Regions from separate parts of the Aeribacillus sp. FSL M8-0235 genome, predicted to be linked through region 1. Evidence: predicted binding sites of a transcription regulator. Region 1 holds the regulator's gene; each other region holds the start of a gene.

Region 1 (4,734 bases):
TTCAAGCTCGATCATCTCCGCTTTTTTTGCAATGTAATAATCATAGTCCCCGATATATTCGGCAATGCCTTCTGTGGATAATTCAAAAATTTTGGTCGCGATTTTGTTGATAAAATAACGATCGTGCGAAACAAACAAGATTGTTCCAGGAAAATTTATCAGAGCGTTTTCCAATACTTCTTTGCTGTCGAGATCCAGATGATTCGTAGGTTCATCCATGATGAGAAAGTTAGCTTTTTTTAGCATTAATTTCGCTAAAGCGAGCCGAGCTTTTTCTCCTCCGCTTAAAGACGAGACGGTTTTCAGCACTTCATCTCCTGAAAAAAGGAAATTCCCTAAAACCGTTCGGATTTCTTTTTCTGTTTTTTCGGGATAGTCATCCCACAATTCATCTAAAACCCGTTTAGATGAAGACAAATCCGCTTGTTCCTGGTCATAATATCCGATTTGGACATTAGATCCAAACTGAATTTTTCCGCTCAGCGGCTTTAAGCGGTTGATGATCGTTTTTAATAAGGTAGATTTTCCAACTCCGTTTGGCCCTATTAAGGCAATTGAGTCCTTCCTGTTGATCGAAAAGTTAATATTTTTCACGATCGGAGTTTTTTGATCGTAGGAAAGGGACAAATCAATGGCTTTTAACACGTCATTGCCGCTTTGCTTTTCGATTTCGAAGGAAAAGCTGGCTGACTTCTCGTCCCCAGCGGGCCTGTCCAGTATTTCCATTTTCTCAAGCATTTTCCTTCTGCTTTGCGCACGTTTCGTTGTCGATGCTCTTGCTAAGTTTCGTTGAATAAAATCTTTCATCCGCGCGATTTCTTCTTGCTGTTTTTCAAATTGTTTTAATTCCCTTTCGTACGCTTCCGCTTTTTGTTTTAAATAAGCGCTGTAATTCCCAACATACTTCGTACAAACTGTTCGTGATATTTCATAAACAGTGTTGACAACGCGATCTAAAAAGTACCGGTCATGGGAAACAATTAGAACCGCTCCATTATAATGCTGTAAATATTGTTCGAGCCAGTTTAATGTTTCCATGTCGAGATGGTTTGTCGGCTCGTCGAGTATGAGCAGATCCGGTTTTTTCAACAGGAGCTTTCCGAGTGCTAACCGGGTTTTTTGTCCTCCGCTCAAAACCGAAATTTTAGTTGAATAGTCGTAATCAGCAAACCCTAATCCATGCAGCACAGAACGGATATCCGCCTCATATTGATATCCGCCATTTTCTTTATATAAATGTTGGAGTGAATCATATTCCTTCATTAAGCTTTGCAAAGCATGAGAATCTCCAGCTGAGGAGATAGCTGCCATTTTTTGTTCAATATTTCGCAGCTCAGCTTCGATGTTCCGCAGCTCTTCAAAAACGGTTAGCATTTCATCCCATATCGACTTAGTTGATTCTAATCCTGTGTTTTGTGCCAGATAGCCGATTGTTAAATCTTTTGGCTTCACAATTTCACCAGAATCAAAGGGCATTTCACCGGCAATGATTTTCAATAATGTTGATTTTCCGGCTCCATTGCGGCCTACAACGGCGATTTTATCTCCTGTTTGGATTTCCAGCTTAATATTCGATAAAATAAGGTCAGCACCATAATATTTTGTGATTTTGTTTAACTGCAATAAAATCATCCATAGTTCACCTCAATCTTTGCTAGAATAAGTGTAGCCTATATATTTGACTGCAGGCAACTGACCTGATGAACAAAAGGACAAGAAATTGTAACAATCGTTCAAAAGACACGAATAAAAAAATAGTGTATAGTTTTTATATAAGGAGAGTTTGGAGAAAAAACAAATAAAAAGAAATGTAGACGGAGAAGAAGATCAGGATGGAAGCGTTATCAGTCTGATATTGTTTCATACAGGCGAGCAGCCGCTTGCTAGAAAACATAGTTAAAAACAAAATTAGTCAGGTTGTTTTGGATTGCGAGGGATGAGCATTGAATCAAGATCAATCTAAGATACCGCAAGCAACTGCAAAAAGATTACCTCTATATTATCGGTTTTTGCAAAATTTACATGCCTCGGGAAAACAACGTGTTTCCTCTCAAGAACTGAGTGAAGCAGTAAAAGTAGATTCTGCGACAATTAGAAGGGACTTTTCATATTTCGGAGCGCTGGGCAAAAAAGGTTATGGATATAATGTCAATTATTTGTTATCATTTTTTAGAAAGACGCTTGACCAAGATGAGTTGACCAAAGTTGCCCTCATTGGAGTCGGAAATTTGGGAACAGCTTTTTTAAATTACAATTTTACAAAAAATAACAACACACAAATTGTTATTGCATTTGACATTAATAAACGAAAAGTAGGAATGAAAATTGGTGGAGTTCCAATTTATCATTTGGATCAGCTAGAAAGTGAATTGCCTGATGATGTGCCTGTTGCGATATTAACGGTCCCGGCAACTGCCGCTCAAGGAATAACGGATCGGTTAGTGGAAAAAGGCATAAAAGGCATTTTAAATTTTACGCCGGCTCGCTTAAATGTTCCGGATAAAATTCGGATTCATCATATCGATCTATCTGTTGAACTTCAGGCTCTTGCATATTTTTTAAAACATTATTCGAATGAAGATTGAAGGAGCGATATTAAATGCCAACAATTGGAATTGGAAGCTTGCTGTTGATTGTATTTGCAGCTCTGCTTGTTTTCGGGCCGAAAAAACTTCCTGAGCTTGGAAAAGCTATAGGAGAATCATTAAAGGAGTTTAAAAGTGCCACGAAGGGCTTAGCAGACGATGATGAAGAAAACAAGAAAAATGAATAGCAAGAAGAATGGATGAATAATGATGAGCGAAAAAAAAATGTCCGTGTTGGAGCATATAGCGGAGCTTAGAAAACGGCTGATTATTGTAGTCGTTTTCTTTTTCGTTGCTATGATTACTGGCTTTTTCATAGCGAAGCCAATTATTGTTTTTTTACAGCAAACTGATGAAGCAAAGCAATTCGCCTTAAATGCTTTTCGTCCTGCAGATCCATTGATCGTTTATATGCAGATTACATTTATTATTGCTTTAATTCTAACTTTCCCTGTTTTATTGTACCAGCTTTGGGCGTTTATCAGCCCAGGACTGTATGAAAAAGAAAGGCGGGTCACATTAAGCTATATACCGTTGTCGGTTGCTTTATTTCTTTTAGGTATAAGCTTCTCTTATTTTATTTTGTTTCCTTTTGTCATCGATTTTATGGGGCGGCTTTCCAATGATTTAAACATTCAACAAATGATAGGAATAAATGAATACTTTCGTTTCCTGCTGCAGTTAACATTGCCTTTCGGACTGTTGTTTCAGCTTCCCGTTGTCATTATGTTTTTAACAAGACTCGGGATCATCAATCCGGCGTTTTTGGCAAAGGTTAGAAAATATGCGTATTTTGTATTGCTTGTTATCGCAGCGATTATTACGCCGCCTGAAATTGTGTCGCATTTAATGGTCACGATTCCGCTATTCATTTTGTATGAAATAAGTATCATTGTTTCAAGATTTGCTTACAAAAAAGCACAGTCTTCTCAAATAAAAGAATCAGATCAAAAGTAAAACCGATGGGCTGTTATAAACATATCCCTCTTGTGAAGACAGTATAGGCTTTTTTCCTACTGTCTACACAAGAGGGATAATATCATTACACCTCATCGGTTGTTTTTTGCTTTCCGAATTTTATATGAGAAAGTGAACATGCGGATGGAAACAGCAAAATCAAACGTGGCTAAAATCATTAAAATCATATTTGTAGCTGTCCACATACCATTTTCAGCATGATGAATTGCTAAATATGTAAATAGAACTCCCATGATAAAATAGAAGAGTCCCATGGAAACGGGATGAAAATTCATAATCTTAGCTGCCTCCAATAATGATTTGTATTTGTTCCATTTGCTTCATCATGTTTTCAATCTCATCATGATAAATTGTTTGAATGATGACTACGATTGTATTCATCATTGTATGGGCAAAAATAGGGACTAATATGCGTTTTGTTTTATAATATAAAAAAGCGAACGTAAACCCCATTGCTGTATAACGCAATAAAAGTTCAGGCTCCCCATGCACGATGCCGAACAATAGCGAGCTGACAAGCGCGCCGATCCAAAAATTCGTTTTTTGATAAATCACCCCGAAAATAATTTTTCGGAAGATAATTTCTTCAAGAATCGGTCCTATTATTGATGTGACAATAATCAAATAAGGCGTTGCTTCAATTAAATCCATAATGACTTGAGTATTTTCCGACATCGGATTAACTTTAAGTACATATATTTCAATATTGCCAACGATTGTTTGAATGAAAAAAGCTAAAAAAACTCCGAAAACAGCCCATATGGCAGATTCGCCGAAAGAAGCTTTTTCAATCCGGACATTATTTTTTCGTTCATGACGAAGGAGAAATAAAATAATGACAAACGCAGCAGTAAAACTTGTAATCGACCAATATGCTTGCGCTTGAAAAAGTCCTGCATTGAGATTTTCATCGACGCCAACACCCAGTTCATAAAAAAGGGGAACTCCAATATAGGATGAGAGCTGCATAATGATGTACGTAATGATGATCCACCAATATTGCTTTTTCACGAATAGTTCTCCTTTATAAAAGATTCATATGACTATTTTAACACACAATGTTTTAAAGAAAGAAAAACAATTTTGACAAGGTAAGCACTTAATGGTGGATGTTAAAATTTTTTTAAAAGAGACTTGAAAAATAGAGGAGGTTTCTTTAATATAATAATTG
Region 2 (4,734 bases), 1.5 Mb from region 1:
TGATGGCACCATTCATCTGTTTAGGAGGGGATTTTGGTGAAACAAAAAGCATTACTGCCAGTCACCACTTTAGCCATGACATTTGCATTTGCCGTATGGCGAATTTTATCTCCGTTAGCAAGTACGTTCCAAGATATTTATAACCTGACATCAACATAAAAAAGCATCTAAGTTGCCAACCCGTCTGCTAGGTTCTGTCATGCGAATTCCACTCGGAATTTGGACTGACCGGTATGGCCGACGGTAAATGTATTCTTTGCTTTTATTATTTTTAATTGTCTCATTAGTTGGCATCAGTTTTGCCAATTCTTACGGAATGACGATATTTTGGGCTTTTTCATTGGAATGGCAGAAACGTCATTTGCGATTTCAGTTACATTTTTTTCCTGGTTGACACCTCCGGAAAAACAAGGAGCAGCTATTATCCCCTGCAGGAAGACAGCATTTGTAAAAAATTTTCCTGGAAGGGGATTTTTTTGGCTGGGAAACGATTAAACGAAAATTTTAAATGTGATGCCGTTTGTTTGGGAGCTGGAAGAAGAGCCAAAAACACCAAAATAATTGGGACTTCTTTCATAAAAAAAGCTGTCCCTTTCAGGAAAGGAACAGTCTTTGAAAAACGTTTAGGAAAGGAACCCTAGCTGCCTTAATGCTTTTTCGCTCATTCTATCAGGGGACCAAGGCGGATTCCAAGTGATTTGGACATTTACGTCTTGAATGCCTTCAATATCACGCAACGCGCGTTTCACACCGCCTGCTATTGAGTCGTGCAACGGACAGCCGGGTGTAGTCAATGTCATTAAAATGAATGCAGTTCCGTCTTTTACTTCAATCTTATAGATCAGTCCTAAATCAACAACATTAATTCCCAATTCAGGATCTAAAACGTTTTGCAGTTTTTCCAAGATCTTTGCTTTTATTTCCATTGTAACATCACCCTTTATATTTCAGTAAATCGTTCCCTCATTTTTTATTTCAGCAATACGGAGCCAATCGTACAGGCAAATAATCCAGAAAACAGCACCATTCCTCCTTGAGCAAGATAAAATAGACCAGTGCTTGAAGAGGCAAGAGCAGCGATCATGCCGATAAGACTCGCAACAAATAAACAGCATTCCATCACAATCCATTTTTCATTTATCATTTGTTTCAAAGTCGGCACCGCTTCTTTGCCGATTTTTTTGCTATACCGGTGTGTCCACCATAGAAAAGGAACAATTTTATATAAATAGCCAATGATGCTTAATACAATCCAGCCGAACAGATAACAGTAGATGATGATGGAAAAGATGCGGGAATGGATTTCACTTTGAAAAGAAAAACCGGCCGCCGCTATATGCAGGATGACTCCAAAAACAATGGCCAAAAGAGCAAACAGAAAAGGTTTATCCAGTTTTTTCTTCATCCTTTTCTTTAAAATGGCAAACATATGGTATGCAAACAACCCATATCCGACAGCCATCAATTGAAGCCCTGCTGATAACAACCGGTCATTTGCCGTTATAAAACTGATGAAAGTTAACACAAGACCGCTTATATAAAAAATGTAGACATATCGGGCCGTGTTCATTGAAAAATGATGCGCCAATGAAAACATCGGAACCATTTTGTAAGAAAATCCGAAGATAAGAAGTGTAAACCAGCCGGAAAATCCCAGCAATATATGTGCTTTGAAAATCAAATCATGATCGATTAATTGTCTGCCGCTCCAAAAATGATAGGCAAGCGTCAATCCGAGCCCGATCGTTAGGAGCAAACAAATGGGGGCGGTACCAACAAATAAAGTGATGACCGTTCTTTTCTTCTGTTTTTTTAATGTCATGAACATCTGCCATAAAAACATTACAATCCCGCAAGTAAGAAGCAAGCCTGAAAATATAGCCATTTGAATATTAAAGGCCAGGCTGATGCTAAAAGATAGTATTCCTAATGACGTGACGACCATTTGGATAAAAGCAAATGATTCATTCCATATCGGGGTTAAAAACACGACTGGAACAAGCTGATACATGGCCCCCATGGCTGTCATTAAAGCAAAGCCAATCACTAATAAATGGACAGCTGACAATACGACAGGAAGGCGCATTTCTCCGGTTGAAAGCTGACGAGTTGACAGAAATAAAAGAATTTGAGAAAGGAAAAACGCCAGCAAGCCAAAAATAATAAACGAAAAAGGGATTCGAATATTCGTTTCATAAGTATGATTAGCCGTCATCATCGTCATCCTTCTTTTCAATCGTTATTTCATAGCTTCCATCACTGCGCTTTTGCGTTTGATAGGTATAACCGAGATCGTCAAGCTCTTCAAATAAAAACATCGGGCGGCGGTCATTAATAATTTTCAACGTTTCTCCTTTTTTTTAATTTTGCTAATGCCGTTAAAGTCCGCATCATCGGTTGTGGGGGCTCTAAGCCGCGATTATCCAGTATCATTTTTTCATTCCTCCGTTTTAACAAAGGTAATTTTCCAATGTTTATCCTCTATTTTTTCCGCTTGATAAGAAAACCCTTTTTTCTTCATGATAGGAAAAAGCGGAACGGGTTTAAACGGAGCGTGTAAAATAAATACATCTCCTTGTGCAAGAGGCTGAATGGCCGCCATGATTTTTTGAAACGCCTCTAATTTCTTCTTTAAATCTTCGCGAACATCTAATTCAACAGTTTTTCCCATCCATATTCTCCTTTCCATCTTTTTTATCAATGTTCATCATAGTAAAAACAATTCCCGCAATTTGTGATTTGCTTCACTTCATCGGCATCACTTTTGAAAAGTTTATGAATAATTGATTCGTGATGCCGTATTGGCATATATCCTTCCAATTGAGGGAAGGGAAGATGTTGCAACATCATTAGAAAATGTTTCAGTTTTCAATGAAAGATCGGTACCATTTCGCTAAGGATATTGTTTTGCTTGAAATAGAAAGGAGAGTGTGTGTTTTTAAAGCGGAAACAGCTGATGGCATGTAGGGAAATTTATTTCTTTGCTAATATGGTCAGCGGCCATTGTGCGAAAAATACGTCTAACCCGGACAAAGCGCTATTGCAAAAAGATCATTCTAACATTGAAAGTATGTCATTGACATCAAAAAGATGGTTGCCTGAAAAGTGTGCTAGAAGAAAAAAGCGGGGCGTAAACCAAGTTAATGCCATTCTCGAAAACGATTGAGAAGTTGTTCATCTATTTAGGTAGCTGGTATTTTTTCATCTTATTGTAAAGTGTAACTTGTGAAATCTCTAATTCTCAGGAAGCTTCGGATTTGTTGCCGGCGGTTTTCTTTAATGATTTTTCTATCAGTTGTTTTTCGATAGTATCTTTTTTTCAATCAACTTTGAGTTTTTTCGAGTCTGGACGGATTCTCGACAGGTGACCCGAAATGGAAAAAGCTAAGAAGATCCTGTTGATGGATGAACGGTTTTCTAATATAATAACCATTCTTTCCATCAAGTCGCCAAGCATTGGTACATTGTCCATAATGAAAACTGCTGATTCTATTATGAAAGCCTCCGTTTGCCGAAATCGTAAAATATTTTTGTGTATCTATTTTGCTTTCTCAATTCATTATATAGAGCCCCATCATGTTAGCCATAAAAAAAATGATAAATTGGTAAAATGTATTCCAAATAGGTTTCTTTTTCAGAAAATTTTTTTTACAATTAATTTAACCTTTTATGATCATTCGAATTTATGGGACAGAGATCTCATTCTATTGTTTATCTTGTCTGTAACATATGAAGAATGAATGTATAAGGAGAGGAAGATGTTGCGAGATCAATTAACCGCCCTTTATTGAATTTGCGCATTTCGGTGACAGACCGATGTAATTTTCGTTGTGTATACTGTATGCTGAAATGGAAGGAAGACAGTATTCTTTTATAAAACGGGAATAACTAATGACGTTTCAAGAAATATATCGTTTGGCCAGCCTCTTTACGTTTAGGCATTCGAAAAATTCGTCTGACCGGGGGGACGAAAGGACATTGATGTACTAATATCGATGTTAAAAAATATTTCAAGATCTTCAAGACGTTTCATTGACCATTAACGGATATTTTTAATATCATATGCCAAGCGTTTAAAAAAAGCGGGCATGAACCGGATCAATGTCAGTTTAGATGCTTTAAATAACGAAATTTTTTCTAAAATGAACGGAGGTAAAGCAAAGTCTGAGGAAATTGTTAGAGGAATTGAAGAAGCGGTTGCACAAGGTCTGGCGGTAAAGGTGAACATGGTTGTAAAAGGAATAAATGAGAGCGAAATTTTACCGATGGCTCGTTTTTTTGAAGAAAAAGGAATGACGATCCGCTTCATCGAATATATGGATGTCGAAACCTTAAACGGTTGGAAAATGGACGAAGTTTTGACGAGCAAAGAAGTTCATGATATGATTCACCAAGAAATACCTCTTAAACCAGTTCAGTCAACGTTTTTGGCGGTTACCACAAGGTATCGATACCGAGGTACGGATGTGGAAGGCGGTTTTATTTCTTCCTTATCAGGAGCTTTTTGTTCTGATTGCACGCGAATGCGCCTATCAGCTGACGGTAAAAAGTATACATGCTATTTGCCTCAAACGGCGTTGATTTATTAGTTAAAATGCGAAAGGGAGCAAGCGGTGAAGAAATATTGGATGAGATCACCCGTGTTTGGCAGGCTCGGGACGATCGTTATTCCGAAGAAAGAGGAAGGATCAATGCTCTTTCTGCAAAAAGACGTGTGGAAATGTCTTATATTGG
Region 3 (4,734 bases), 3.3 Mb from region 1:
GATGAAAGGCCGCCCCGAATTTGATGGCATATGGATTGGTTTATATTCCGGCTTCTCTTCTTCTTTTCCTTCTTTCCGTTCCTTCTTCATCATCCACCAAGCGTCAAGACCTTTTACCTGCGGTGTTACGGCAAAGTTGTAATGCGGTGCAGGCGACGGAATAGACCATTCCAGCGTTCGGCCATCCCAAGGATCTCCCGTGAGGTCACGCTCGCCTTTAAAGTACGTGTACACAACATTAATACACAGGAAGATAAAGCCGATTCCCATCATAACTGCGCCAATAGTCGAAATGACGTTTAATTCCGTCCAGCCGGCATCTGCCGGATATGTGTAAATTCTTCTTGGCATGCCCATAAATCCTAAAACATATTGCGGCAAGAAACATACATTAAAGCCAAGGACGAAAAACCAGAACGTAATTTTGCCGAGCTTTTCATTTAAAATGACGCCAAACATTTTCGGATACCAATAATGAAGCGCTGCAAAGACAGCAAAGACCGTACCGCAAATTAACGTATTATGGAAATGGGCCACAAGGAAATACGTATTATGATATTGGTAATCGGCCGCAGCCATCGAAAGCATCACACCTGTAACCCCGCCGATGACGAAAGTTGGAATAAACGCCAAAGACCATAGCATCGCAGATGTGAATTTGATTCGACCTTTATATAAAGTGAAGAGCCAGTTAAAGATTTTTACCCCTGTCGGTATGGCTATCGCCATCGTCGATACAGAGAAAAATGCATTAACCGGGGCTCCTGAACCCATTGTGAAAAAGTGGTGCACCCAAACGAGCATACTTAATACAGAAATCGCCACCATGGACCAAACCATGGCTGTATAACCGAAAAGACGTTTTCTTGCAAACGTTGAGACAACTTCTGAAAAAACCCCAAAAGCTGGCAAAATGGCAATATACACTTCCGGGTGCCCCCAAATCCAGAACAGGTTCGCCCAATGCATTGGCACTCCATCGCCTGAAAGCGTAAAAAAGTGAGTGCCAAATATTCTGTCCAATGTCATTAATGCTAAAGCAACCGTCAATACCGGAAAAGCGAAAACAACCAATATAGACGTAATAAGTGTTGCCCATGTAAACATCGGCATGCGCATTAAAGTCATTCCAGGAGCTCTCATTTTTAGAATCGTTACAATGAAATTAATACCGGAAATTAATGAACCGATCCCTGAAATTTGCAATCCTAATAAATAATAATTTTGGCCCGGCCCCGGGCTGAGTTCATTTCCGGCAAGAGGCATGTATGCCGTCCACCCTGCATCCGGTGAGCCGCCGATCACAAATGAAATGTTGAACAGCAAGGCGCCAAAGAAAAACGTCCAGAAGCTGAGTGCATTCAAATACGGGAACGCCACATCTCTAGCTCCAATTTGGAGAGGAACTGCAATGTTCATGATCCCGAATATGAACGGCATTGCCATAAATAAAATCATAATGGTTCCATGTGTAGTGAAAATTTCATTATAATGCTGTGAATCTAAAAACGTATTATTTGGCACTGTCAATTGGGCGCGCATTAAAAGTGCGTCTACGCCCCCTCGGAATAGCATTAATACGGCGGAAATAATATACATAATCCCTATTTTTTTATGGTCAACAGTCGTTAGCCACTCTTTCCACAGCCATTTCCATTTTTTAAAATAGGTTAATACAAAAACAATACCAATAATTGTTAATACAATGGCTGCATCCGCCATATATATAAGGGGTTCGCCGGTAACGAAAAATTCATCCCATTTCACAGCACGTTCCTCCTTCCTTCCGATTAATGTCCTTCGTGCTGATGGCTTTCATGTTCACGATTATCATGATGATCAGATTCAACTTCCTCCAATTTTATGGTACCGTGCTTTTCTTTTGCAGGGATATTGTCTAAATGCTCACCTGGTTTCGCAAAATCAACCCACGCCAAATGTGTTCCAGAAAAAGTCAATTTATCTTTTAAAACTCCGACTTGGATGATTTCGTTAAATTGTTTTTTCGTCAGCAATGGAGCTGATGCTTGTGTTTCTTTCACCCATTTATAAAAATCTTCTTTTTCCATTGCGTTCACATCAAATGTTTGATGGGCAAATCCTTCTCCTGTAAAGTTTGAATTCCGCCCTTTAAACGTCCCGACATGATCAGCCTGCAAATAAAGAGTCATTCCCATTCCAGCCATATTATATTTTTGTCCGCCCAACTCTGGAATCCATAAAGCGCTCATCCCGCCGACAGCTGTCAATTTAAATTCAACTGGAACATCTTTTGGAATGTTGACATAATTGACTGTTTCAATATTTTCCTCTGGATAGCTGAAAATCCATTTCCAATCGGCTGCTGTCGCATGAATGACAATTGGTTCAACTCCTCTAGATTCCTTCGGCGGTTTTTCAAGCTCAAAAGTCGCCTTAACCGTTGGTATCGCCAATGCAATGACAATCAACACAGGAATAGCTGTCCAAATGATTTCCAGAAGTGTATTTCCGTGCTGGTCAGGAGGCTCATAATCAAGATTTTCCGGTCTCTCCCTGTATTTCCATAAAATAACTGCAAATAGCACAAAGATGACAACAATAATAAACAGCATAAACCAAATTGACCAAAGGATTAAATCCTTTTGAACCTCTGCAACAGGTCCTTTCGGATTTAATAAAACAAAGCGTTCACTGCAACCTGTCAACAAAAAAAGCAATGACAGTGGTAAAACCTTCATAAACAAGTTCAACCATTTTTGTTGTTGTGCCGGCATTTTCAATCCCTCTCAAATCAGAAATGTTTTAAATTTTCATAAAAAACCGACTTAATCGATTCAAAAAATAATTGAGTTGTAAATGAACTTTATCACATTTTTATCGAAATAAACTTTAATTCAAAAAACAGTCAAGAAACGATAAATTTTTTGTAAAATTTTTGCCATGAATCTGACACAATATAGAGAAATTCCGTTTTTTCAGGGAATCTTCTCTATATTTTCCAAATAAAAGCTGATGGGAATGTATTTTCGAGGGATGTACATGAAGAAGCTGAAAAATGACGTTTTCATCTGTTTTCTTGAACCGATGTATCATTCTAAATTTGCCAAGTGAGGAAATAAGCAAAATGAGTTAGCAGCCGAGTCAGGGGAAAAATAAACAAATTCATGCTGAAAGGAAGAGTTCGGATAAATGACTTACATACAATTTTCTGTTCAAAAATAAAGCTCCTATCTTCATAAAATCGAGATAGGAGCTGAAGCTTTAGTTTAAATTCAATCCTTTTTTCTGAACAAATTGCTTCATGTACATTCTTGTCGGATTCGAAAGCATGCGAGCCATTTGACCAGTCCAAGTATCTTTGCGAATCCCGTTTGTTCGCTGATCATAATAATTGGATACTATTTCATTATATTGTTCAAGCTCGCGCACATATGCTTCTTGATCTTGCTTATATTCTTCCTCATGATAAATATGCTCAAAAGGTATTCTTGGTTTTTTCGCCGTTTCTTTTGCAGGGTAGCCGACAGTTAATGCAAAAAGAGGGATGACCTTGTTTGGAATTTTCAACAGCTTCGATACTTCTTCTAAATTATTGCGGATGCCTCCGATGTAGCAAATGCCGAGTCCCATTGACTCAGCCGCTAACGCAGCATTTTGAGCGGCCAGTGCAGCATCAATGAGAGCTACCATAAATTTTTCAGTGCTCCTCAATGAATCTTCTACATTTTTGCCTTCCATTTCACCAATGACTTCATGACGGTGCAAATCAGCGCAAAAAATAAATAAATGTCCGCTCTTCTCTACGTAAGCTTGGTTTCCTGCCAGTTCAGCGAGCTTTTTTTTCGTTTGTATATTTTTCACCCCGATAATGGAATAGGCTTGCATGTAACTTGAAGTTGAAGCGGCTTGGGCGCATTCGACAATTAATCGGATTTGCTCATCTGTCAAAGGCCGATCCTCAAAATGACGAACGGAACGGTGATTTAAAATGGTTTTGATAATGTCGTTCAACATAATCATCCTTTCTATAATCCCACTTATTTTTTGAAAAATCACACTTCTTCCAATCCAAGTATTAACATGAAAATGCTGCTCGTTCAAATGATTCGTATTGAAAAATACGTTTTTTATAGCTCCTTTTTCAGTGAAGGCTCCAAGCACCTAATTTTACCATCGTATCTCAAACTATTCACTGCAACGATCCTGTATTGTAAACAACAAAATTTTTCGAATTTACGTTATTAGAAAAATTAAATTTTAAAAACGACCCTCTAAACATTTCACAATTTGTATGTGAATTCCTGCTTCTGTCCATTGATTTCCCAAAATAGGGCAGCACTTTTCTGAACCTAAAAAATAGGGATTGAAAAAACAAAAAAAATCATCTATTCTGATAATTATAGTTTCATATAGTGTTCCAAGCAGCAGGTGCGTCATATTTCATCAGCAATATGCGCTTAAAAGGGAAGATTGGTGAAATTCCAACACGGTCGCGCCACTGTGATGGGGAGCTTTCGGCCAACATCCACTGTTTCAATTTTGAAATGGGAAGGAGGATCGAAAGCGATGATCCTAAGTCAGGAGACCTGCCTGTTGTATGCACTGCCACCTACGCGTCATAGGGAGGAGTGATGAAGCCATGTTGAGATTTAAGCCCTACATGTATCTCAACACGAGTTAGAGTCCACAATTCCCTCTTTTACGCGTAAAAAGAGGGTTTTTTTTATTATGTGTTGAGATACAAATCAAATG

What was found. Region 1 encodes Rex, which represses fermentation and respiration genes when NADH is low (regulators of the CRP and FNR family bind a similar motif). Its sites were predicted from a motif close to TTGTGAAATATTTCACAA; they were not measured.
Region 2: a site for Rex is predicted at 2,733-2,750, ahead of NSQ71_RS09315 (DUF2249 domain-containing protein). Genes of this name have one in related genera too.
Region 3: a site for Rex is predicted at 2,907-2,924, ahead of qoxA (cytochrome aa3 quinol oxidase subunit II). Genes of this name have one in related genera too.

Annotation. Positions count from the first base shown of each region.
Region 1 covers NZ_JBBOBW010000001.1:387,277-392,010, forward strand. The annotation lists gene NSQ71_RS02045 (ABC-F family ATP-binding cassette domain-containing protein) at 1-1,632, opposite strand, end outside; gene NSQ71_RS02050 (redox-sensing transcriptional repressor Rex) at 1,944-2,585, shown strand; gene NSQ71_RS02055 (twin-arginine translocase TatA/TatE family subunit) at 2,600-2,773, shown strand; gene tatC (twin-arginine translocase subunit TatC) at 2,796-3,542, shown strand; gene NSQ71_RS02065 (YdiK family protein) at 3,635-3,838, opposite strand; gene NSQ71_RS02070 (CPBP family intramembrane glutamic endopeptidase) at 3,843-4,574, opposite strand.
Region 2 covers NZ_JBBOBW010000001.1:1,935,260-1,939,993, reverse strand. The annotation lists gene NSQ71_RS18550 (hypothetical protein) at 37-159, shown strand; gene NSQ71_RS09330 (metal-sulfur cluster assembly factor) at 624-926, opposite strand; gene NSQ71_RS09325 (hypothetical protein) at 971-2,218, opposite strand; partial or broken gene NSQ71_RS09320 (DUF2249 domain-containing protein) at 2,205-2,433, opposite strand; gene NSQ71_RS09315 (DUF2249 domain-containing protein) at 2,438-2,671, opposite strand; gene NSQ71_RS18545 (helix-turn-helix domain-containing protein) at 3,242-3,307, opposite strand; partial or broken gene moaA (GTP 3',8-cyclase MoaA) at 3,773-4,734, shown strand, end outside.
Region 3 covers NZ_JBBOBW010000001.1:3,651,182-3,655,915, forward strand. The annotation lists gene qoxB (cytochrome aa3 quinol oxidase subunit I) at 1-1,767, opposite strand, end outside; gene qoxA (cytochrome aa3 quinol oxidase subunit II) at 1,791-2,756, opposite strand; gene nfsA (oxygen-insensitive NADPH nitroreductase) at 3,244-3,993, opposite strand; cobalamin riboswitch at 4,392-4,590, shown strand; gene metE (5-methyltetrahydropteroyltriglutamate--homocysteine S-methyltransferase) at 4,732-4,734, shown strand, end outside.